Regions from separate parts of the Megasphaera vaginalis (ex Bordigoni et al. 2020) genome, predicted to be linked through region 3. Evidence: riboswitches for the same ligand, from Rfam matches in the RefSeq annotation. Region 3 holds a riboswitch; each other region holds the start of a gene.
The links. Region 3 has a riboswitch for ZMP and ZTP ahead of C0977_RS06120 (OFA family MFS transporter). Riboswitches for the same ligand answer to the same signal wherever they lie in the genome.
Positions count from the first base shown of each region.

Region 1 (8,131 bases), on a different contig from region 3:
TGGTACGATGTGCAGGCGCAGGAAGAACACGATCATGCGATGCTGATGCGTACATATCTGCATAATAACGGTGAATCCGTGACGTTTGAGGCGATTGAAAAACCGTCTTTGGCCTGTAACGATATCATCGATCCGATGAAGGCCGCTTATGCCCATGAACAATATGTCACGCATCTGATCAATGAAATTTACAGAGCTGCCGACGAGGTTCACGATTATCGTACGATGCAATGCTTCGACTGGTTCGTCAAAGAGCAGGGAGAGGAAGAAAAGAATGCCGACGGGCTGATCAAAAAATACGAACTTTTCGGTTCCGATCCGAAGGGGCTGTACGCGCTGAATCAGGAATTGCTCGGCCGTACGTATGCAGCGCCGACGTTGGTTCTGTAAGTCTTGGCAGAAGGACCCGCAAATTTTGCGGGTCCTTTTTATTTTGGCGGTGACGGGATATGGTATAATAAAAAAGAAAGGAGAAAAGTGATGCAAACTATTCATTATGTAATGGCAGATCCCAGCGGGAACACGACTATTCTTGTCTTGGATCGAATCGATCGGGCTGATCATAGTGTTGTAGCCGCCAAGTTGCTCGCCTCCGAAGCACTTGAAGCGGAACAGGTTGCTTATCTGACCATGGATCCGGCAGACGGCACTGCTCTTCGCATTGATATGATGGGCGGCGAGTTTTGCGGTAACGCTTCGCGCAGTGCCGCCGCTTATGCCCTGTCCTTGACGAGAGAGGACAAGGGAATGTATCGTGTATCCTGTTCGGGTTGCACTGTGCCGTTAGGTGTTGCCGTTGAGCGTAAAGGGGATGTTTTTCAAGCCGTCATTGATATGCCTCTGCCGGAGTCGGTGGAAGCCGTGCTGATTCCCGTCAATGATTTACCGTACCGGTTTTTCAAGGTGACGTTGCCGGGAATCGTGCATTTCGTTTATTTCGTACAAACCGGCGATAACGTCGATAAGGAAATTTATTGGCAGGCGCTGCGCGAATATGTCTCTACTGACGCCTATGCGGCATACGGGCTAATCATTGTCGATACGCAGGCGCTGACCATGGTTCCTGCCGTCTATGTGGCGGAAACGGATACACGTTACTGGGAACGAAGTTGCGGCAGCGGATCGGCAGCGGCAGCGGCGGCGTTGGCCTGTGTCGGGAGACGGAATGTAGCTTGTACATTGCGCCAGCCGGGCGGCGCAATTGCGATTGCTGCCAAAGTCGATGACGGGGAATTGCAGTCGCTTCGTATCGGCGGAACAGTTGCGCTTTCAGCTGTACAAACGGTGCTTATTGAATAAGCGGACAGGGGCCTTGCAGGGACGGCTGATTGACAAAGACAGATGCCGTTTTGTATAATAAATGCATAGATCATGTGACTGACGGAAGTGGGTTGACCACAGGGAGCATGATCGATGCGAGCCGACCGTCTGGGCAGAGATTCCGGAATGTCGGTATTTTTTTTGCTACTATCGAGGAGCTGACGATGACGATGGAAAAAGTATTGAGTGATATTCAAATCGCGCAACGGACAACGTTGGAACCGATTACGAGCATTGCGGAAAAAGTGGGCTTGACGGCAGATGATTTGGAATTATACGGTAAATACAAGGCAAAGATATCCTTTGACGCGATTCGACGCCTGTCCAAAAACCGGGACGGTAAATTGGTCTTGGTAACGGCAATCAATCCGACACCGGCCGGTGAAGGAAAGTCGATGACGACGATCGGCCTGGCGCAGGCGCTGAATCGCATGGGACATAAGACGATCGTCGCCATGCGCGAGCCGTCTCTCGGCCCCGTTTTCGGGATTAAGGGCGGCGCCGCCGGCGGCGGCTATTCGCAAGTATTGCCGATGGAGGATATCAATCTCCACTTTACCGGCGATATGCATGCCATTACAGCGGCCAATAACCTGCTTGCAGCAGCTATTGATAATCACGTCCATCAGGGAAACTCCCTGCGCATTGATATCCGCCGGGTCGTCTGGAAACGCGTCATGGATATGAATGATCGCGCGCTGCGTAATGTTGTCGTCGCTATGGGGGGAACCGTTTGCGGCTTTCCCAGAGAAGACCACTTCATGATTACCGTCGCTTCGGAAATTATGGCCGTCCTTTGCCTGGCGGAAGATCTGATGGATCTGAAGCGGCGCATGGCGAATATTATCGTCGCCTACGATTTGGACGGGCAGCCTGTTCGGGCCGGCGATCTCGGTGTTGCCGGCGCCATGGCTATTTTGATGAAAGACGCCATCAAGCCCAATCTCGTGCAGACGACGGAAAATACACCGGCGCTGGTTCATGGCGGTCCTTTTGCCAATATTGCGCACGGCTGCAATTCCGTCGTAGCGACGAAACTGGCCATGAAGATGGGGGAAATCACGGTTACCGAAGCCGGTTTCGGCGCCGATCTGGGCGGCGAAAAATTTATGGACATTAAATGCCGGTTTGCCGGTATTAAACCGGATGCCGTCGTGCTCGTAGCAACAATTCGGGCTTTGAAAATGCATGGCGGTGTGAAAAAAAGCGATTTGCAAGTGGAAGATGTGGCCGCTCTGGAAAAAGGGTTTGCCAATCTGGCCAAGCATATTGAAAATATGCGCAAATTTGATGTTCCCGTTCTGGTCAGCATCAACCGCTTCTTGACCGATACGCCGGCGGAAATTGAAAAATTGACCGATCTTTGCCGCGCTTACGGCGTTGATGTCAGTTTGGGCGATTGCTGGGCGCAAGGCGGCGCCGGCGGACTGGATATGGGTGAAAAGGTACTGGCGCTCATGGCGGCACCGAAGAAACCGTATAAACCGCTTTATGAAGCAACGGAATCTATTGCCAAAAAATTGGAAACGATCGTCAGGGAAATTTATGGCGGTGACGGCGTCATCTTTGAAAGCAGAGCGAAGAAACAAGTGGAAGAATTGGAAAGACTGGGGCTGGACAAAATGCCTGTCTGTGTAGCGAAAACGCAGTATTCCTTATCGGATAATGCCGATCTGCTTGGCGCGCCGACAGGATTTACCGTTACGGTCAAAGATGTGCGCGTCTGCACGGGCGCAGGGTTTATTGTTTGTGAAACGGGAAATATTATGACTATGCCGGGCTTACCAAAGGTGCCGGCGGCGAATCGGATGGATATTGATGAAAACGGTGTTATTACAGGATTGTTCTGATTGTAAGAGGCCTTTTGGCAAAGCGGTAATCGAAGAGTTTTTGGCAGCGACGTCCTCGGCGGAGCCGGTTCCGGGCGGCGGCGGCATTGCCGCTTTAACGGCGGCTTCAGCAGCGGCGCTTTTGGAAATGGTAGCCAATTTGACTGTTCATAAAAAAGGCTGTGAAAAGGTTGCGCCGCTGTTGACGGCGACAGCGGCGGAGGCTGCCTCCTTGAGGCGGCAATACATAGCCGCCATTGATGCGGACGGCGAAGCGTTTGCCGCCGTTTTGACGGCCTTGCGCATCAATAAGGCAGAGATATCCCGGTCGGAACGGGTACAGGCTGCCTTTCGCCACGCTGCGGAAGTTCCCTTGGCATTAGGCGTCAGTGTGTATGATTTACTGTCCTTGGCGGTGCAGGTCGTGCGATACGGCAATGTCTGGGTCATTACGGATGGCGTTATCGGCGCCATGAATGCGCGGGCCGCCATGCGTTCGGCCTTTTACAGCGTCCGCATTAATTTAAAATCCATTGACGATGAAGATTTTGTGCGGAAAACCTGTCAGCTTATGGAAGAGACGGAACGAAAGGCAGCGTTGTTGGAAGCGGAAATTGAACGTGTTTACCGGGAAAGGCAATGACGAAAAAGATAAAAAAACGGACCGCCGCCGGCAGTCCGTTTTTTATCATACGTCGAAATATAATTAGTTATTATTGAATTTATTGAACCAAGCTTTGATGCCTTCCTTCGGATAAACGCCGGTCATTGTTTCATTGAGCGCTTTACGAACGGCCGCTTCATCATACAACGGATAAATATCCTTGTATTCATCATAAACGTCCCAGAAATCGCGCATGTGGAGATTTGCGTACGTTTCGCCGTAGACTTTGAAACAGGAATCGCAGAGCGTGATGAAAACCGCTTCTTCGTCTTGCTGACGGGAATCGTCAAGGCCGCAGCAGCGAGTATACAGATTAATATTGCCGAAAAGCTGATGCAGGTAATCGTATACTTTGGAAACCATCTCCGGTTCCAACTGAAGCAGTTTACAGCCCGGGGCGAAATAAATGGGATATTGCGCAATGTTGTCAAATGAATCCATAGATACACACCTCTTTTAATAAGATCTTTTTTTGATAATAGTCATTATTGTTTGTATTATACCATAAATATGAGGTAAATGCAATAAAACGATAATTCCTATGATTATTGATAATAATTAACAAAATGATTCAAAATAGTGTAACGCCGGGTTTTACCGATGACGTTGAAGGGGCAGTGCGGGATCTGGCGAAAAGATTGAAGATTAAAAATATGTAAAGATAAAATAGTTTTTCGGCATAAAATCTTATGACGATGCGAAATGATCTTCCGTCAGTCAGCACGATATGGAAGAAACTGCCGGTGTGTATCCGTGCAATCGGACCGTTTGTGAATACCTCTTAATGTCGCGAACCGTTCATTTTTGCGGCAGATGGAGAAGGGACGCCTTGTTATTCTCCGCCGTTTCTTGTACAATACTTCATGGGGATGATACGAATGCATATTGTAATGGTAGAACCGGAAATTCCGGGAAATACGGGGAATATAGCGCGTCTTTGCGCGGCGAATCATATGATGCTTCACTTGGTCAAGCCTTTGGGATTTTCCCTGGAAGATAAATATCTGAAACGGGCGGGACTGGATTATTGGGATCTTGTCGATGTCCAGGTTCATGAAAACTTTGCGGCAGTGCAAAAAGCCTATGAAGGGCATCGTTTTTATTATTTAACGACAAAATCCGAACAATGTTATGCCGATATTACATTTCATGAAGATGATCTGATCGTTTTCGGCAAGGAGACGAAAGGACTTCCGGAAGCGTTATTAAAGGCGGCGCCGGAACGCTGCTTCCGCATCCCGATGAGGGAAGAAGCGCGCAGCCTGAATTTGTCGAATGCCGTTGCCATCGTTTCTTACGAAGCGTTGCGTCAACTCGGATTTCCGAAATTGGCAAAGGGCGGCATAGGGATTGCGAATTTACAATAAGAGGTGTTGGCGATGGACGTATTTGTAAAGGCGAATGAATTGGCGCAGGCTATTCAGGCATGTCCCGAATATGTGGCACTGTTGGCAGCCGGAAAAAAATTGGCAGAAGATCAAAAGACGGAAAAAATGGTGCGTGAATTTTTGTTGACACAGGCTGAACTGGCCTATGCGCAGTCCATGGGCGATAAGCCGATTAAGAAGAAACTGGAAACGATGAATCGGCTGGCAGCCATTATCAAAACGCGCTCCGGAGCGGTGGAATATCTGGCGGCGTATAACGCGTGGCAGGCGAAGGCCGGAGAAATTTATCAGATCGTGCAAAACGCAATGGCAGAAGGAATGAGCATTCTTGATCACTAAGACGGCAATAAACGAGTTTGTTTCTCAACTTCATACGGTATTCGACGACGAACATCTGCTGGTTCATGAGCCGATGCGGTTTCATACGACCTTTGCCGTCGGCGGACCTGCCGACGTGCTGGTGCTGCCCTATTCGGTAAAAGAGTTGTCCTTATCCATCAGAGCGGCCCGGCGTTTGGGATTGCCCGTTACGGTTCTCGGCGGCGGTTCCAATGTGCTCGTTCGTGACGGCGGCATACGGGGTGTTGTGATTCAGTTGAACTGCATGCACAAGGTCCTGTCGGCACATGACAATAAAATTCTTGCCAGCGCCGGTTTTATGCTGGAAGATGTCTGCGCCTTTGCGCAGAACAGGGGGCTTACGGGCATTGAATTTGCCTGCGGTATTCCGGGTACGCTCGGCGGCGCCGTTTTCATGAACGCCGGCGCTTACGGCGGAGAAATGAGCCACGTCGTATCCCGCGTTCGTACCGTTAACGGTCAGGGCGGCGTTCAAACTTATGTTACCCCCGATTTCGGCTTTTCCTATCGCATGAGCAAGTTCCAGGAGTTGCAGGAGTATGTCGTTGAAGTGGAATTGCTTTTGGATTACGGCCGGCAAGACGTTATTCAGGCGCTGATGGATGAACTCATGGAAAAGCGACGCAGCAAGCAGCCGTTGGAAATGCACAGTGCCGGCAGCACGTTCAAGCGGCCGCCGGGATATTTCGCCGGTACGCTGATTGACCAAACGGGGCTGAAAGGCCTGTCCTGCGGTGATGCGGAAGTATCGGTCAAGCACGCCGGTTTTGTTGTCAATCGCGGCAATGCATCGGCCCGAGATGTACTGACCGTTATCCATGAGGTACAGCGCCGTGTTAAGGAAGCTTACGGCGTGACGCTGGAAACGGAAGTCCGTATTATCGGTGAAGAATAAAATGCTCGTAAAAAAGATCCTGTGTATAGGCAAACAGGATCTTTTGTGTTATACTACATAAGTTACAACAAGATAAATTTTGTTATTTCTTTGTATAGGAGAGAACAGCCACATGGAACGTAAGGATATCCGTAATATTGCTATTATTGCTCACGTTGACCATGGTAAAACGACCTTGGTCGATGCCATGTTGAAACAGAGTCATGTTTTCCGTTCGAATGAAAAGGTCGCCGAACGGATCATGGACTCCGGAGATATTGAACGTGAACGTGGGATTACTATTTTATCGAAAAATACGTCGGTCATGCATGACGGTGTAAAGATCAATATTGTCGACACGCCGGGGCATGCCGACTTCGGCGGTGAAGTAGAGCGCGTGCTGAATATGGTAGACGGTGTCCTGCTCCTGGTCGATGCCTTTGAAGGTCCCATGCCGCAGACCAAATATGTATTGCGCAAGGCGTTGGAACAAAAATTAAAACCTATCGTGGTCATCAATAAGATTGATAAACCCGACGCCCGTGTAGCCGAAGTGGAAGATGAAATCCTGGAGCTTTTCATGGAATTGGAAGCTGACGACGATCAGCTTGATTTCCCCGTTATCTATGCTAACGGTCGTGACGGCGTCGCCAAGGTCCGGATGGAAGATGAAGCGACGGATCTGCAGCCCCTCTTCCAGTCGATTATCACGCATTGCCCGTGTCCGAAAGGTGATGCCGACGGTCCGCTTCAGTTCATGGTCACGACGTTGGACTACGATGATTATGTCGGGAAAATTGCTGTCGGCCGCATTGTTCGCGGCAGCATGATGCCGAATCAAAATGTATTGATTGTTGACGGAGAAAGCCAGCGCAGAGCGAAGATCAGCCGCGTTTATACGTATGAAGGATTAAGCCGGGTCGAACAGGAAAAAGGCGCGGCGATGGGGGACATTGCCTGCATCATCGGTATTCCCGATATCAAAATCGGTGAAACCGTTGCCGATGTGACCAATCCGGAAGCGTTGCCGAAGATCAATATTGATGAGCCGACCTTGTCCATGATTTTCTATGTCAATGACAGTCCCTTTGCCGGCCAGGAAGGCGATTTCGTCACGAGCCGTCACCTTCGGGACCGACTTTTCCGCGAGGTGCAGACGAATGTCAGTCTTCGCGTTGAAGAGACGGACAGTGCCGACGCCTTTAAGGTATCCGGACGAGGTGAACTGCACATTGCCGTTTTGATCGAAGAAATGCGCCGGCAAGGATATGAAATGCAGGTCGGCAAGCCCAGCGTCATTACGAAAGAAATCAACGGTCAGAAATGCGAACCGCTTGAAGCGCTGACGATTGACGTGCCGCAGGAATTTATGGGATCGGTTATGGAAAAGCTGGGGACGCGTAAGGCCGAAATGGTCAATATGGTTGATCTCGCCGGCTATACGCGTTTGGAATTCATCATTCCCGCCCGCGGGCTGATCGGTTTCCGCAGTGAATTTCTGACGGCTACGAAAGGGAACGGTATCATGTACCACGTATTTCACGGATATGCGCCTTGGAAGGGTGATATTCCCGGACGGACACGGGGCAGCCTGGTGGCTTTTGAAAGCGGCGAAACAACGGCGTACGGAATCTACAATCTTCAGGATCGCGGCGTGATGTTCATTTCTCCGGCTCAGTCTATTTACTTGGGGCAG
Region 1 is NZ_OEQB01000003.1:250,370-258,500, reverse strand. It holds gene C0977_RS05495 (ferritin) at 1-390, shown strand, start outside; gene C0977_RS05490 (hypothetical protein) at 481-1,299, shown strand; ZMP/ZTP riboswitch at 1,364-1,441, shown strand; gene C0977_RS05485 (formate--tetrahydrofolate ligase) at 1,491-3,170, shown strand; gene C0977_RS05480 (cyclodeaminase/cyclohydrolase family protein) at 3,139-3,792, shown strand; gene C0977_RS05475 (hypothetical protein) at 3,856-4,254, opposite strand; gene C0977_RS05470 (tRNA (cytidine(34)-2'-O)-methyltransferase) at 4,692-5,180, shown strand; gene C0977_RS05465 (YlbF family regulator) at 5,193-5,540, shown strand; gene murB (UDP-N-acetylmuramate dehydrogenase) at 5,533-6,456, shown strand; gene typA (translational GTPase TypA) at 6,569-8,131, shown strand, end outside.
Region 1: another riboswitch for ZMP and ZTP. It lies ahead of C0977_RS05485 (formate--tetrahydrofolate ligase); the one in region 3 lies ahead of C0977_RS06120 (OFA family MFS transporter).

Region 2 (8,131 bases), on a different contig from region 3:
AAGGCGGATCTGCACATGCACACAACTTGTTCCGACGGTCTCCACACGCCGGCGGAACTGACGGCAATGGCTGCGGCGGCAAAGCTTGACGTCATCGCTATTTCCGACCACGATACGATGGCGGCATATGACGGTACGCACAGGCTGCATGATGGTGTAAAGATTATCAGCGCCATTGAAATGAGCAGTGACTGCGCCGATGAAGATGTCCATATTCTCGGCTATCATCTGGATCCGGCGAACGAAGAGTTGCAGGACTATTGTCGCGATTTCAAGGAGCGGCGCGCAGTACGGGCAAGAAAGATCGTTGAGAAATGCACGGCTCTCGGCTATGCGCTTGATCTTACCGTTGTCAATGATATACTGCGGCGCGGCGGTACTGTCGGCAGACCGCATATTGCGGCTATGTTGGTGGAAAAAGGCTATTTTTCGTCAGTTTCTGCGGTCTTTGAAAGGATCCTTTCCCGTAACGGCCCGGCTTACGTTCCCTATGATCGTTACGATATCGACGCCTGCATTGAAATCATTCATCGTGCCGGCGGTCTGTCCTTTTTAGCGCACCCGTCTCTGCTTAAAGCGGCCTTGCCGCAGGTCTTGCAGCATCCCTTCGACGGCATAGAGGTATATCATCCGAAGAATCGGGGCCGGTATGACGAATTTCTCGGCATTGCGCGGGAAAAGGATTGGCTGGTCAGCGGCGGTTCCGATTACCACGGCACGATCGGCCGCTACCCTGACGGTCTCGGCGTTTTTTCCTTTGATGCGGCGCCGTTGCAGCCGCTCCTTTCTTATAAAGGATGAGAAAATGAAAATTATCGGATTTATCGGCCCCAGCGGCACCGGCAAAAGCCATCATGCGCTGGTTGTCGCTTATGACAATCATATTGACAGCATCATTGACGACGGTCTTCTCATCTATCAGAACCGCATTATTGCCGGCCGTTCCGCAAAAGATGAGACCAATCGCATGCGCGCCGTTCGCTGCGCCATCTTTCTTGAGCCGTCTCACGCCGCAGCCGTCCGCGAGGCGCTGAGCCGGGTAAAGCCGGAAAAACTGTTGATCCTGGGGACATCGAAGCACATGGTGCAGCGCATCCGCGAAGCCTTGTATTTGCCGCCTGTCGATGCGTATATCCGGATTGAAGAGGTTTCCTGCGCCGCCGAGATCGCCAAAGCCAGAGCCATCCGCAAAGCGGAGGGAAAACATATCATTCCCGTGCCGACAATGGAATTGAAATCCCATTTTCACGGTTATCTCCTCGATCCGATCCGTTCGTTTCTCCACAACCGGAGCGGCAAAAAAGGACCTGATTTCGAACAGTCCGTTGTCAGACCGATCTTCAGTTATTACGGTAAGCTCATCTTTTCTGATGACGTCTTTTTCGCTCTGATCCGTCATTGTTTGGCCGGGATCGACGGTATCGTCAAGGTAAACCGCGTCAAGGTGGCGAAGAATTATGTGCCGGGCAGCAACGGACTGGCCGTCGTTTTGGGCGTTACCGTCCGGTACGGCGTCCATATTAAGACGCTGATGCAGCGGATCCGCTGTTCGCTGCAGGACGACATCGAGTATACGACAGGCATGTCCGTCGACATTCTGAAGATTACCGTTCGTGATGTCGTCGAGTAAAATCCGTCTGTTGACAAGGCTGCGAGCCAGTTTGTATAATGAAAAAGGAATCATGTGACTGACGGAAGTGGGCTGACCACAGGGAGCATGATCGATAAAAAGCCGACCGTCTGGGCAAATGAGTCCGGGAGTGTCGGTGTTTTTTTTTATTCCCAGGAGGAAATGACGATGAAAGAACTGCAATTGAAATACGGATGCAATCCCAATCAGAAGGCGGCGAGAGTGTATATGAAAAACGGCGACGACTTGCCGCTTGAAGTTATGAACGGCCGTCCCGGCTATATCAATTTGCTCGATGCGCTGAACAGCTACCAATTAGTTAAAGAACTGAAAGCAGCGACAGGACTGCCGGCTGCGGCCTCGTTCAAGCATGTCAGTCCGGCAGGCGCTGCCGTGGCTGTTGAAATGAGCGATACCTTGAAAAAGATATATTACGTTGACGATTTGGAACTGTCGCCGTTGGCCGGAGCCTATGCCTGTGCCCGTGGCGCTGATCGCATGAGTTCGTACGGCGATTTCGTCGCCCTTTCCGATACGTGCGACGCCGCGACGGCGACGCTGCTGAAACGGGAAGTTTCAGACGGCGTTATCGCACCGGGATATACGGAAGAAGCGTTGAAAATTTTGAAGGAAAAACGGCAAGGCTCGTATTGCGTATTGAAGATCGACGCCGCTTATGTGCCTGCAGTGCCGGAGCATAAAGAGGTCTTCGGCGTTACCTTTGAGCAGGACCGCAATAACGCGGTCATTACAAAGGATCTTTTTGCCGTTCGGCCGACGCGCAACAAAGAGATTCCCGAAAGCGCGCAGCGTGATTTGCTCGTGGCGTTGATTACCTTGAAATATACGCAGTCAAATTCGGTTTGCTATGTTAAAGACGGCATGACGATCGGCGTCGGCGCCGGACAGCAGTCGCGCGTCCACTGTACGCGCCTGGCAGGGAATAAGGCCGATGTCTGGTGGCTCCGGCAGAACCCGAAGGTGTTGGCGTTACCTTTCAGGGATGATATCCGTCGCCCTGATCGTGACAATACGATAGACGTTTATATCTCCGATGATTGGGAAGACGTCCTTGCCGACGGTGTGTGGCAGCAGTTCTTTACAAAAAAGCCGGAGCCTTTGACCGGGCGGGAAAAGAAAGAGTGGGTCGCACAACTTCGCGGCGTGGCTCTCGGCAGCGATGCCTTTTTCCCCTTTGGTGACAATATTGAACGCGCCCATCGCAGCGGCGTCGAATATATTGCACAGGCAGGCGGCTCCATTCGCGACGACAATGTCATTGAAACGTGCGATAAATATAATATGGCCATGGCGATGACAGGACTCCGTTTATTCCATCATTAAAGGATGGCAGACCGAAAGGGGTGACAAGTAAAAATACTTGACACCCCCTTTCCCTTTCCTGTATACTTGCAACGTACGAATGACAGAGGCGGTGAAATCATGTTGGAAGATGTGCTTTGCAAAGGGCGGCTGTTGGACATATACGGGCCGTTACTGACGGAACGGCAGGAACGATGTATGGACATGTATTTCAATCAGGATCTTTCTCTCGCCGAAATCGGCGTAAATTTGGAAATATCCCGGCAAGGCGTTCATGATTTGCTGCATCGCGCCTCGCAGTCATTGGAACATTACGAAGCGAAGCTGCACCTGTTGGAACGGGCGCAGGTTCTGCAACGGGAAGTGGAAATGGCCGCCCGCCTTCTGGAAGGCGGCAGTACGGCGGAAATAGAAGAAGCAAAACGAATTTTACATCGCATCGAACTGTAAAGAAGGAGGTCCTCATGCCATTTGAAAGTCTTTCCGAACGCTTTCAGTCGGCTTTTAAAAAGCTTCGCGGCAAAGGCAAACTCTCGGAAGATGACGTTAATGAAGCGCTGAAAGAGATACGCCGCGCCCTTTTGGAGGCAGACGTCAACTTTGCGGTCACGAAGGATTTTATCAAAAAGGTTAGGGAAAAGGCTGTCGGAGAAGAAGTATTCAGCAGTCTGAATGCGTCGCAGACGGTCATTAAAATCGTTCGCGACGAATTGACGGAACTTCTCGGCGGAACGCAAAGCCGCATTGCGATCTCTTCACGGCCGCCGACGATCATCATGTTGGCAGGTCTGCAAGGCGCCGGGAAGACGACGACGGCGGCAAAGCTGGCGAAGAAGTTGAAAGGGCAAGGGAAACAGCCGCTCTTGGTGGCTTGCGACGTGTATCGTCCGGCTGCTGTTACGCAGCTTCAGGTGCTGGGACAGGACCTTGACATTCCGGTCTATACGGAAGAGGATTGCAAGGATCCGGTCGGCATCGCCGAACGGGCCGTCCCTTATGCGCTGGGGCATCTCCGCGATGTCATTATCATCGATACGGCAGGCCGCCTGCACGTCAATGAAGAATTGATGGCAGAGCTGATTCGCATCAAAGGCAGTGTCCATCCCCACGAAATTCTCCTGGTCGTCGACGCCATGACCGGTCAGGATGCGGTTACGGCAGCGTCGGCTTTTGATCAGGCCCTGGGCGTTGACGGACTGGTCATGACTAAGCTTGACGGTGATGCCCGCGGCGGTGCGGCGCTGTCGATTAAAGCCGTTACGGGAAAGCCGATCAAATTTATCGGCGTCAGCGAAAAGGCGGACGGATTGGAAGAATTTCATCCCAACCGTTATGCATCCCGCATCCTTGATCTGGGTGACGTTGAGACGATCATCGAAAAGGCGCAGGCCGCTTTCGACGAAGAATCGATGGCCGAGATGAAAGAGACCATGAAGAGCGGCGCTTTTACGTTTAACGATTTTCTGAAGCAGCTGCAGATGATCAAAAAAATGGGTAATCTCGGCGGTATTATGAGCCTGATACCGGGAATAGGAAAGTATAAGAAAGAATTGGATAAGGTTGATATGGACGGCAAGGAAATGAAGCACATTGAAGCTATTATCCGTTCCATGACGGAAAAGGAGCGAAGCAGTTCCAATCCGAAAATGCTCATCAAGGACAGCCGCAAGCGCAGAATCGCCCGCGGCAGCGGCACGCGCGTGCAGGATGTGAACCGTTTGCTGAAGCAGTTTTCAGAAATGCAGAAAATGATGAAGCAGGCGAAAAAAGCAAAAAACAAAGGGCGCGGCTTCATGCCTCGTCTTCCCTTTTAATAGAAGCCCCGGAATGGGGAGTATCCTTTGAAGGAGGTGAAAACTCATGATCAAAATCCGTTTAGCTCGTTTAGGGGCTAAGAAAAAACCGGTTTACCGCGTTGTCGTCGCCGACGCTCGCGATGCCCGCAAGAACGGCCGCCCCGTTGCAACGCTGGGCATGTATGATCCGGCTAAAGCGGCAGACGCATTGACCGTTGATGCGGAAGCAGCCCTGGCTTGGCTTGGTAAAGGCGCACAGCCTACCGATACGATTCGTTCTCTTTTCAAAAAAGCCGGCATTATGGCTCAGTTTGAAGCATCCAAAAAGTAAGTGAGGCTGGATACGATGGAAGAATTGATTGCATGTATTGCCAAAGCGTTGGTGAAACAGCCGGAGGCAGTTACGGTTACAAAAATTCAAAAAAGAGGCCTCGAAGTGTATCAGCTTCATGTCGCACCGGAAGATATGGGGAAAGTCATTGGCAAACAAGGCAAAATCGCGAAAGCGTTGCGCCTTGTCGTCAAGGCTGCGGCAGTGAAGGCAGACAAGAAAGTATCAGTGGATATCGTATAGGAGGAACCATGGATCAGATTACGTTGCGCGTGCCTGTTACTGTAAAATCAAAAGTGACGCAGGCGCTGAAAGACAAGATTCTGAGAGATTCTAAGCAGGTATTGGCCAATATCGAAAAGGAATCGCAGAATTTGGAATTCCAAGCCAAACGGATGATGACCGAACAGGCTAAAATCGATGCTCAGGGATTGATTTCTCTGCGGGCAAAGGTGGAAGAGCAAAAACAACGTATTGCTGCGGCTAAGGCAAAGGCCGAATTTGAACGGGACCAGGCGCAAGGCTTGGAAATCGGTTCCGAAATCAGGCAGGGACAGCTGGAGCAGACCGTGGAAGTCAAGGTCGGCGATGACCTGGGCAAATTGATGGGCATGGAAATCTTATTGGAAGACGATAAGATCATCGCCTTTCGCCAATAATATATGATGGCTGAAAAGGAATTTTTTACGATTGGCCAGATTGTTGCCCCGCACGGTGTGCGGGGTGATGTTCGTATTTATCCCGATACCGATTTTCCCGAACGTTTTTTGAAGATGAAGTCCGTCTACATTGACGGCCGGAGATACGATATCAGTCATGCCCGTTTTCATAAACATGTCGTGCTTATGAAGTTTGCCGGCGTTGACGATCGTAACGGCGCAGAAAGGTTGCTCCGCAAGGAATTGCAGGTTACACGCGAAGAACTGATGCCGTTAAAAAAGGGGCAGCACTATGTCTTTGAGATTATCGGCATGGCCGTCTATGATCTGGGCGGCACGCGACTGGGTACGGTTACGGATATCTTGAAAACAGGCAGCAACGATGTCTACGTCGTTACCGCCGCAGACGGCGAAGAGATTCTTTTGGCAGCAATCCCTGACGTCGTAAAAAACATCGATACTAAAGAAAAGAAAATGACAGTTGACCCACCGGAGTGGATAGACGAATGAGAATAGATATAATTTCTCTCTTTCCCGAGTTCATTGAAGCTTTTTATGAACACAGCATTATCGGCAGGGCCAGAGCGGCAGGACTTCTGGATCTGGATGTGACGAATCCCCGTCATTTTACGTTTGACCGGCATCATATGGTTGACGACACGCTTTACGGCGGCGGCTGCGGCATGTTGATGAAGGCGGCGCCGCTTTATGCCGCCGTGGAAGTTGTGCGACGGCAGGTGCCGAAGCGCCATATCATTTTCATGGGTCCTGCGGGCAGACGCTTTGACCAGCAGACAGCCCGGGAATTTGCAGCTTACGATCAGCTGATCATTCTGTGCGGTCACTATGAGGGAATTGATTATCGCGCCGAAAAAGGACTCGTTGACGAAACCGTTTCTCTCGGCGATTTCATCCTGACTGGCGGGGAAATTCCGGCGATGGCCGTTGTCGATGCCGTTGCCCGCATGATTCCCGGCGTGCTCGGTGCTGCCGGCAGCGCCGCTGCCGATTCTTTCGCCGCATCGCTGTTGGAACAGCCGCAGTATACGAAACCCGCCGTTTTTCGTGAGATGGCGGTACCGGATGTGGTGCGCAGCGGCGATCATGCCAGAATAGAAAAATGGCGGCGCGAGCAGATGCTGGAAAGGACTCTTCGGGAACGTCCGGATCTCTTGGCGCAGGCCTGTCTGTCTGACAGCGACAGGCAATATCTGGAATTTCTGCAGCAAGGCGAGGGAAAGAAACGATGAAAGCACCGCTATACGTAGGGTTGGTACATTATCCCATATATGATAAGAACTTTCGTGTCGTTGCTACGGCCATAACGAATTATGATCTTCACGATCTTGCCCGTTCGTCCAGGACGTACGGTGTAAAGCAGTATTTCATTATTCACCATGTGGCGGGACAACTCGATATGGTTCACAAGATACTCGATTTTTGGCGCGGCCCTGTCGGTAAGAAATATAATTCTTATCGCACCGCAGCCTTCGATATCGTTTCCGTTCAGCCCGACGTGGCGGCAGCCGTCGCCGCAGTCACCGCAGCGGAAGGGCAGCGTCCTTACGTTGTTACGACAGATGCGCGCACGTATGCCAATACGATTTCGTATCGGGAATTGCGCCGGCGCCGTGAAAAAGAAGACAAACCGATTTTGCTGTTATTCGGTACCGGCTACGGCATGACGAAAGAAATGATGGAAAAATTTGATTTTATTCTGGAACCGATTTACGGTGCAGGCGATTACAATCACCTTTCAGTCCGCTCGGCAGCGGCGATCATCTTGGATCGGCTGGCCGGCGAAGAATGGTGGCAATAAAAAGGGAGGCAGAATTTATGTCCGGACATTCAAAGTGGGCAAATATCAAACGTAAGAAGGGCAAAAACGATGCGATTCGCGGTAAGATTACGACGAAGATCGGCCGTGAAATTACGATTGCCGTTCGCATGGGCGGCGCGGATCCTACGGGGAATATGCGCCTAAAGCTGGCGCTGCAAAAGGCGAAAGAAAACAATATTCCGAAGGAAAACATCAAGCGGGCCATTCAAAAAGGCGCCGGCGCTTCGGAAGGACAGAGCTACGAAGAAATTATTTATGAAGGGTATGGTCCCGCCGGTGTTGCCGTTACGGTCAATGTGTTGACAGACAACCGCAACCGCGCCGCCGCCGAAGTGCGCCATCTTTTTTCAAAGCATGGCGGCAACCTTGGCGAAACGGGTTGTGTCGCCTGGATGTTCAAAAACCGGGGTGTTTTCATCGTTGCCGGTGATCAGGCCGATGAAGACCGGTTGATGGAAATTGCGCTCGAAGCCGGCGCTGACGATGTGAAGGCTGAAGAAGATTCCTTTGAAATTCAGACCGCTCCCGAAGTTTTCGATGCCGTAGAAAAAG
Region 2 is NZ_OEQB01000001.1:168,150-176,280, reverse strand. It holds gene C0977_RS00785 (PHP domain-containing protein) at 1-801, shown strand, start outside; gene C0977_RS00780 (Asp23/Gls24 family envelope stress response protein) at 806-1,630, shown strand; ZMP/ZTP riboswitch at 1,675-1,753, shown strand; gene C0977_RS00775 (phosphoribosylaminoimidazolecarboxamide formyltransferase) at 1,799-2,974, shown strand; gene ylxM (YlxM family DNA-binding protein) at 3,074-3,403, shown strand; gene ffh (signal recognition particle protein) at 3,418-4,767, shown strand; gene rpsP (30S ribosomal protein S16) at 4,814-5,080, shown strand; gene C0977_RS00755 (KH domain-containing protein) at 5,096-5,323, shown strand; gene C0977_RS00750 (YlqD family protein) at 5,332-5,739, shown strand; gene rimM (ribosome maturation factor RimM) at 5,746-6,249, shown strand; gene trmD (tRNA (guanosine(37)-N1)-methyltransferase TrmD) at 6,246-6,989, shown strand; gene C0977_RS00735 (RNA methyltransferase) at 6,986-7,558, shown strand; gene C0977_RS00730 (YebC/PmpR family DNA-binding transcriptional regulator) at 7,576-8,131, shown strand, end outside.
Region 2: another riboswitch for ZMP and ZTP. It lies ahead of C0977_RS00775 (phosphoribosylaminoimidazolecarboxamide formyltransferase); the one in region 3 lies ahead of C0977_RS06120 (OFA family MFS transporter).

Region 3 (8,131 bases):
GAGACAGTGCAGGCCATGCCTTTTCGTTTCTTTCGGAACGGAAAAATCGGAATAAAGCCTGTTGCTGGCTTACTTTCACGAATGAAGAGACACATGAGATCATTCGCCGCAATCTGGACAGGGCGCCGATGTGCAACGGTGTCATAGAGGGGATAGGACCGCGGTACTGTCCGTCCATCGAATCGAAGATCGTCCGTTTTGCCGACAAGCGAAGACACCAGCTCTTCGTTGAGCCGGAAGGACTGATGACGGAAGAAATGTACGTACAGGGAATGAGTACGAGTCTGCCTGTCGATGTGCAGCAAGCGTTTTTGCAGACCATACCGGGGCTGGAAGATGTCAAGATCATGCGTCCCGGGTACGCCATCGAATACGATTGTCTCGATCCGCTGCAATTGACGCCGTCGCTGGAAACGAAAAAGATCAGCGGCCTGTTTTCTGCCGGGCAGTCGAACGGGACAAGCGGATATGAAGAGGCGGCGGCACAGGGACTGATAGCGGGTATCAATGCCGCCCGTAAGGTTGCCGGACAGGAGCCGTTCATCCTGACCCGCGCCGAAGCCTATATCGGCGTTCTCATCGATGATCTGGTGACGAAAGGGACGGAAGAGCCTTATCGCATGATGACGAGCCGCAGCGAATATCGGCTGATTCTGCGGCAGGACAATGCCGACTTGCGGTTGACTCAAAAAGGTCGTGATCTCGGCCTGGTATCGGCAGAACGGTATGATCTTTTTTGTCGAAAAAAAGCGGCAGTTGAGGCGTCGCTGAAGGAACTTCGATCACTGGCCGTCACACCGACGGCGGAGAATCAGAAAAAACTGGCGGCGGCAGGTACGGCGCCGATCCGTACGGGCTTGACGGCATATGATCTGCTGCGCCGTCAAGATCTGACGTATGAACGGCTGCGGCAATATTTTCCTTTAGCCGAGTTGGCTGACGACGTTCGGGAAGAAATCGAAATTCTGATAAAGTATGAAGGGTATATAACGCGTCAACTGGAACAGGTGGAAAAGATGAACCGCTTTGAACGAAAGCTGTTGCCGCCCGATTTTGACTATGAAGGACTGGCGACGCTCTCTGCCGAAGCGCGGCAAAAACTGGCGGAAATCCGCCCTCGTTCCCTCGGGCAGGCGAGCCGTATTTCCGGCGTTTCGCCGGCGGACATTACGGCGCTGCTGATTCGGTTGGAACAGCGGCAGCGGGAGGGAAAAGGACATGTTTCTATGTGAACTCACGGCGGCATTGGCGCCGCTGGGCATTGTGCTTACAAAAAAACAACGGCAACAATTTGATACCTTTGCAGCCATGCTTGTCGAAAAAAATAAAGTAATGAATCTGACGGCCATTACGGAACCGAAAGAGATTGCCGTTAAACATATGGCCGACAGCCTTTCCTGTTATGAACCAGTTTGGTTTCCGGAAAACGCGTCGCTTCTCGATTTGGGGACGGGCGCCGGGTTTCCCGGCGTTCCCTTGGCGATTTTGCGGCCTGATCTGGAGATCACTTTTTTTGATTCCCTTCAAAAGCGACTGCGCTTCGTTGCAGAAGTTACGACGGCGTTGGGTTTGGAACGAGTACATTTTCTTCACGGCAGAGCCGAAGAAGAAGCGCACCGTACGGAATACCGGGAGGCCTTCGACATCGTTACGACGCGAGCTGTCGCCAGGTTGAACATCCTCAGCGAATGGGCCTTGCCGTATGTTCGGTGCGGCGGCGCCTTCATTGCGCTGAAAGGAGCTCGTTATGAAGAAGAACTTGCGGAAGCGGCAAAGGCGCTGACCGTTCTCGGCGGCGCCGCCGCCGTGGTCAGGGCAGTCTCTCTTTACGGAATCAGTGACAAGCGGGCGGTGTTTTATATCCGCAAAGAAAAGGAAAGCCCGAAAAAATATCCCCGTAAGCCCAAAATGGCGAACAAAAATCCGTTGTAATCATATAGGAAGGAATGTGAAGAAAATGTTTTTGAAAAAAAGAATGTTCACGTTATCCGTAATTTGTCTTACTGTCTCTTCTCTTACGGCTGTTGCGGCGATGCCGGAAAGGCCGGAAATCCGTGCGGCTGCCGCTTATGTCACAGATTGTGATACAGGTGCGGCCCTTTATGCCAAAAATGCCGATGCCCAAGTATCTCCCGGCGGTACAACCATGATGATGACGGCCATTTTGGGCCTTGAACTGGGGCAGGGAAAGATGGACCGGAACGTAACGATCGCCCCTGAATCGACGCAACTTGACAGCGACGTAGCCGTACTGGGCCTTCGCGCCGACAGAACGGCTACGCTCGGCAATGCGCTGGCCGGAATGATGACGTACAGCGGCTGTGATGCTGCCATGGACATTGCTGCTACCGTGGCGTCGTCGCAGCGTGATTTCGTTGATAAAATGAATGATAAAGCGCTGGCTATCGGCGCCGTGCACACGCATTTTACCAATCCCTCCGGATTGCCGGAAAGCGGTCATTATTCGACTGCCGCCGATTTGGCGAAAATTGCCGCATACGGAATGAAAAACAGCGATTTTCGTACGTTGGTGAGCCGTTCATCATATGAAATGACCTATTCCGACGGCGATACGGAGACGCTGACGTCGCTCAACGAATTGCTTGCCGGCCAATACGGGGGTGCTAACGGCGTGCGTACAGGAAGTACCGATAATGGTGGTCCCTGTCTGATCGCTTCGGCAACGCGGGAAGGGAAGACGCTCGTCGCCGCTGTAATGAATTCTTCTGATCGTTTCGGCGATGCCGCGGCGTTATTGGATTATGGCTTTGCCGTTTTGAAAGAAAAAGGAGCATCTGGAAGCGATTTCGCTACGGCGACGGCGGGAAAGAGCGATGAAAATCCGTACGTTCTCCGCGATGCGCCGGCAGGGCAGACGTTGAGTCAACTTGCGGCGGAACAGGCTGCAGCGGCGCAGCATACGCAACAGTCGGCGTTATAGCATGAAAAACACAACAAGTGTTATAAAACAGCCGCCATTACCGATTTTACATCGGTAATGGCGGCTGTTTGTCGTCAAACAAGTGCGATCAAACGAGGGCGAAAAAATCGTTCAATCCTTCAGCCAGTGTCGGATGAGTAAAAATAAAGTCACGAATAACCGTATACTTGATATTTTGTGTCATCGCTAAGCGGATGATGTTGATCAATTCATGTGAATCGGCACAGAAGAGCTGCGCGCCGAGAATCAGATCCGTTTCCGGATCCACTAAGGCTTTCAGCAAGCCGTCGCCCTGTCCCAAAACCTTTGCTTTGGGAATAGCCGCTGCAGGCATGGAAACGACGGTATAGGCAAGTCCTTGCCGCTTGGCTTCGGCTTCACTCAGGCCGACGCGGGAGAATGTGGGGTTAATGAAGACGGAGTAGGCGAACGCGCCGCGATTGTCGACAGTCCGGACTTTTTGGCCGTATATATCGTCCCAAATAATGCGGCTGTCATCAAGTGACATGTACGTAAATTGCAATTTGTTGCAGACGTCACCTGCCGCCCAGACTGATGGCGCTGTTGTGCGCAGATGATCGTCGACAACGATCATTCCGCTGTCGTCGGTGCGGATCCCGGCTTTGGACAGCTGCAGCTCCGTCGTATCGACGCGGCGGCCGGTAGCGACGAGAACGGCGTCTCCCGCCAGCGTATGCATCTGTCCGCCCTTTTCATATAGGGTCGTGCCGTCGTTTATTTCCGTCACGTTAACGCCGGTTTCGACACGGATTCCCTGTCCGGTCAGGACTGCGAGAATGGCTTGCGCCATATCACTGTCTTCACGACCGAGAAATACGTCGGCGTCTTGCAGAATAGTCACTTCACTGCCGTATTCGGCAAACATGGAAGCAAATTCGAGACCGATATAACCGCCGCCGATGATCGTCAGCTTTTCAGGCAAGACGTCAAGATCCATGATGGTTTCACTGACATAGACGAAGGCGTTATCTTTTATGCCTTTGATCGGGGGAATAAAGGGGCCGGCGCCCGTATTGATGATGATCTTTTCCGCAGACAAGGTTACTGTCGAGCCGTCACTCTTTTTGACCGTTAGGCGGTTTGCGTCTGCAAAAGAAGCGATCCCGTCGATGACTTCGACGCCGGCGGCAATTAACTTGTCGTAATTTGCCTTACGCAAGGCGGCGGTCAAATTATTTTTGCGCTTTACAGCAGCGCGATAGTAAGCGGCTTTTTCGCTGAAATCGCCATGCGGTGCCGCAGCGGCGGCTACGGATAGGGTTTTTGACGGAATGCAACCGATATTGATGCAGGTACCGCCGTACATATGTGAGCTTTTTTCAATGAGGGCAACCTTTTCTCCTTTAGCTGCCAACTTTCCTGCCAATGTTTTGCCGGCTTTACCGAAGCCGATGATAAGTGTATTATACATCATGATTCGCTCCTTTTTATCAATAAATAATTATTATTTATTATATCTTATCATAAGAAAGGATTTTGAACAAGTATATGTTTATGTTGACAAAGTATATGTCACTGCCTATAATAAAAGGACAACAAAACCGATATGGAACTGACGGATAGTGGAATTAACCACATGAACCGTATCGCATAAAGTATGAGCCGACCGTCTGGGCAGAGATATGAATGTATACTTTGGCCGGAAAGGGTCGGTATTTTTTATATCTCTTTTTACGTTTTCGTACGAGAGAGGGGTATTGTATGAAGAGAAATCGGTGGCTTATCGCTTTATCCGCTATGGGACTTCACATTTGTATCGGCAGTGTATATGCGTGGAGTGTGCTGACCAAACCGATCATGCAGAGCATGGGATTTACGTTGAAAGAAACGACGTGGACATTTTCTCTGGCTATTTTGTTCTTGGGCCTTTCAGCCGGCTGTCTGGGCGCTTTCGTTCAGAAGATCGGGCCCCGCAAATCAGGACTTTTGGCGGCATTCTTTTTTTGCGGCGGTATGTTCGGCACGGCGTTGGCATTACATTTGCACAGTCTGCCGCTGCTTTACCTGGCCTATGGCGTTATCGGCGGTATCGGCCTCGGTACGGGGTATATAACGCCGGTGTCGACGTTGGTCAAATGGTTTCCGCATAATCGCGGTTTTGCCACGGGTCTGGCCATTATGGGCTTCGGGTTTGCCAGCATGATTGCCGGACCGGTGATGCAACTTCTTGTTGAATCTTTCGGGCTGGTGACGAATTTCGTTATTCTCGGCGGCGTTTATTTTATCGTCATGACGGCATCGTCCCTTTATCTGGCGCCGCCTGCAGCCGGTGATATCGTACCTCGGGATAAAGTGCTGGAAGAAAGCGGCAGGAAACGGCCTGTCTATGCGGCGGCACTACCGCAGTTCACCGTCAAAAAAGCGATGAAAACATGGCAGCTTTACACGATTTGGTTCCTCTTCTTCACCAACATTACCTGTGGTATTGCCCTGCTTGCCGTTGCGTCGCCAATGGCGCAGGAAGTCGTCCATATGACACCGCTGGCGGCAGCGTCCATGGTCGGGATCATCGGCTTCATGAACGGCGCCGGCCGCATTGCGTGGGCGACGGTTTCCGACTATATCGGGCGAGCCAATACGTATCTGTTGTTCTTTGCCTTGGAAGTGGCAGCCTTTTATAAGCTTTCAACCGTTACTAATTCCTTCAGTTTTCAGATCCTCGTACTCCTGATCATAACCTGTTATGGCGGCGGCTTTTCCTGTATGCCGGCCTATCTCAGCGATCTCTTCGGCACCTTGGAACTGAGCGCTATTCACGGCCGGGTCCTGACGGCTTGGGGCGCTGCCGGAGTTGCCGGTCCCCTGCTTCTTTCCTGGATCAGAGAAACGACCAACAGCTACGCCGTAACCTTGCAGTTCTTTTCCGGCTGCTTTGTCGTCGCTTTTTTAGTCATGGCTTATCTTAAATACAAGACACGTCACGGCATCATCGGTACGGAAACGGCATGGACGGAACAGGAAGTAAAGCATGCCTGAATAAAAACGGAATAGGCGCGTTGTTGAGGTATCGTGGACCGTCGGTCTGCGGTACCTCTTTTTAAAGGATGCAGCCTGTCTTTACATACGGTCGTGGCGCGGCTTTAAAAGAATGCGTGAAGGCTGAACTTTTCGACAAAAAGATTCGCCGATTGACGGCGTCAATATTTTTTGAGGCCGTTAATCGCGTTTCCACAGGCCGCAGAGAGTAGGAAAAACAGAGACGGCGTTCTGCTGTCATCGTTGCAGACGATGGAAAAGCGGGCGTCTTTTCGCGGGCCTTTTTGTACGGCGCCGCAGGTTGAACTGATTGTCCATGCAAAGAGAGTCCCTGCCGATTGGCAGGGACTCTCTTTATTTAACATGGAGGCTATCGCGTTTTGCCGGAATTGCACGTTGTTAGGGGATGAATGGGTCTTGCTCGACCTTTATTGTGCGGCTTCCTGCATGGAATCGATAATAGCCTGGGCCGTGTTAACGACTTCGATTTTCTTGTCCGCCTTTAACGTCGAGGCCATGGAGATGCGTTCGTTGAGAACGGTCATGTTTTTCAGATTGTCGTCAATGAATTGCTGCATCAAATCACCGGATTTGACGGCCCAAGAGCCGTTTTCCAAGATGGCGACAGTCCGTTTTTGCAAATTAAGGGCTTTCATGTGTTCCAGATAATCGAGCATGACCGGATAGATGCCCAAATTGTAAGTGACGGAGGCCAGTACGATGTGGGAATACTTGAAGGTTTCGGAAATCAACGTGGAGACGTGTGTCGTGGAAACGTCATAGACGTGAACGTTGGACATCCCTTTTTGACACAATTCCGAGGCCAAAGCCTGTGCCGCGGCTTCCGTGTTGCCGTACATGGAAGCATAAACGATCATGACGCCTTTTTCTTCCGGTTCATAGGTGCTCCAATGCGTATATTTATCGAGGAGATAACCGAAATCCTGACGCCAAACGGGACCGTGGAGCGGGCAGATAACTTTTATCTTATCCAGGACCGTAGCGGCTTTGCCCAGGAGATGCTGGACGTGGGGGCCGTATTTGCCGACAATATTCGTATAATAACGGCGCGCTTCGTCAATCCAGTCGCGGTCGAAATTGACTTCGTCGGCAAAGAGTTTGCCGTCCAAGGCGATAAAGGAGCCGAATGCATCAGCCGAGAACAATGCGCCGTTGGTGAGATCAAGCGTGATCATGGCTTCCGGCCAGTGTACCATCGGGGCTTCTACAAACGTTACCTGGTGTTTGCCGAACGATTGGACGTCGCCTTCTTTAACTTGGATCAACTCCTGATTATCAATGGAGAAACCGAATTGACGCATGATCATGAAGGATTTTTCCGTGCTGATGATTTTTACCTTCGGGTAACGCAAAATGATTTCTTCAATGGAGGCGCCGTGATCCGGTTCCATATGATTGATGACTAAATAATCTAAATTGCGGCCGTTCAGAACATGTTCGATATTTTCCAACAACTGCCGGCATACGGACCAGTCGACGGTATCGAAGAGAACGGTGCTTTTATCCATCAGCAGATAGGCATTGTAAGATACACCTAAGGGGATGGGATGGATATTTTCGAATAAATGGGTGCGATGGTCATTGGCGCCGACCCAATATAAATCATCTGTGATGTTTCGTACGCAATACATGAGCAGACTCCTTTCTATTCTTTAATGAAATGATCTTTTCCTTCAGCACATTCCGGGCAAACCCAATCTTCCGGAAGTTTATCGAATAACGTGCCCGGTGCAATATCGGCATCTTCGTCGCCGAGTTCAGGAACATATTCATAACCGCAGCCGCTGCAGACATAACGGGGGCCGATCGGTTCCGGTTTCGGCGGCAGCGGTCTTTTCATCTTGACCATAGGCGGAGCCGCTTTTTTCTTTTCTCTGCCCAATGCATCGGCCAGAAGCGGCAGGATTTCGTTGACATCGCCGATAATGCCATAGTCACAGTTCTTGAAGATCGGCGCGTTGCCGTTCTTGTTGATGGCAACGATCGTCGAAGCGTCTTTAATCCCTTTCAAATGCTGTTTGGCGCCGGAAATGCCGCAGGCGATATAGAGATTGCCTGTGAACTTCTGTCCGGACATGCCCACATACCGTTCGATCGGTACGTATTGCAAAGTTTCGGCGACGGGGCGGGAAGAACCGACGGCGGCGCCTGCAGCGGCGGCCAGATCTTCAA
Region 3 is NZ_OEQB01000004.1:61,881-70,011, reverse strand. It holds gene mnmG (tRNA uridine-5-carboxymethylaminomethyl(34) synthesis enzyme MnmG) at 1-1,232, shown strand, start outside; gene rsmG (16S rRNA (guanine(527)-N(7))-methyltransferase RsmG) at 1,219-1,932, shown strand; gene C0977_RS06130 (D-alanyl-D-alanine carboxypeptidase family protein) at 1,958-2,941, shown strand; gene C0977_RS06125 (FAD-dependent oxidoreductase) at 3,030-4,376, opposite strand; ZMP/ZTP riboswitch at 4,501-4,585, shown strand; gene C0977_RS06120 (OFA family MFS transporter) at 4,664-5,938, shown strand; gene C0977_RS06115 (FprA family A-type flavoprotein) at 6,367-7,590, opposite strand; gene C0977_RS11375 (FAD-binding protein) at 7,605-8,131, opposite strand, start outside.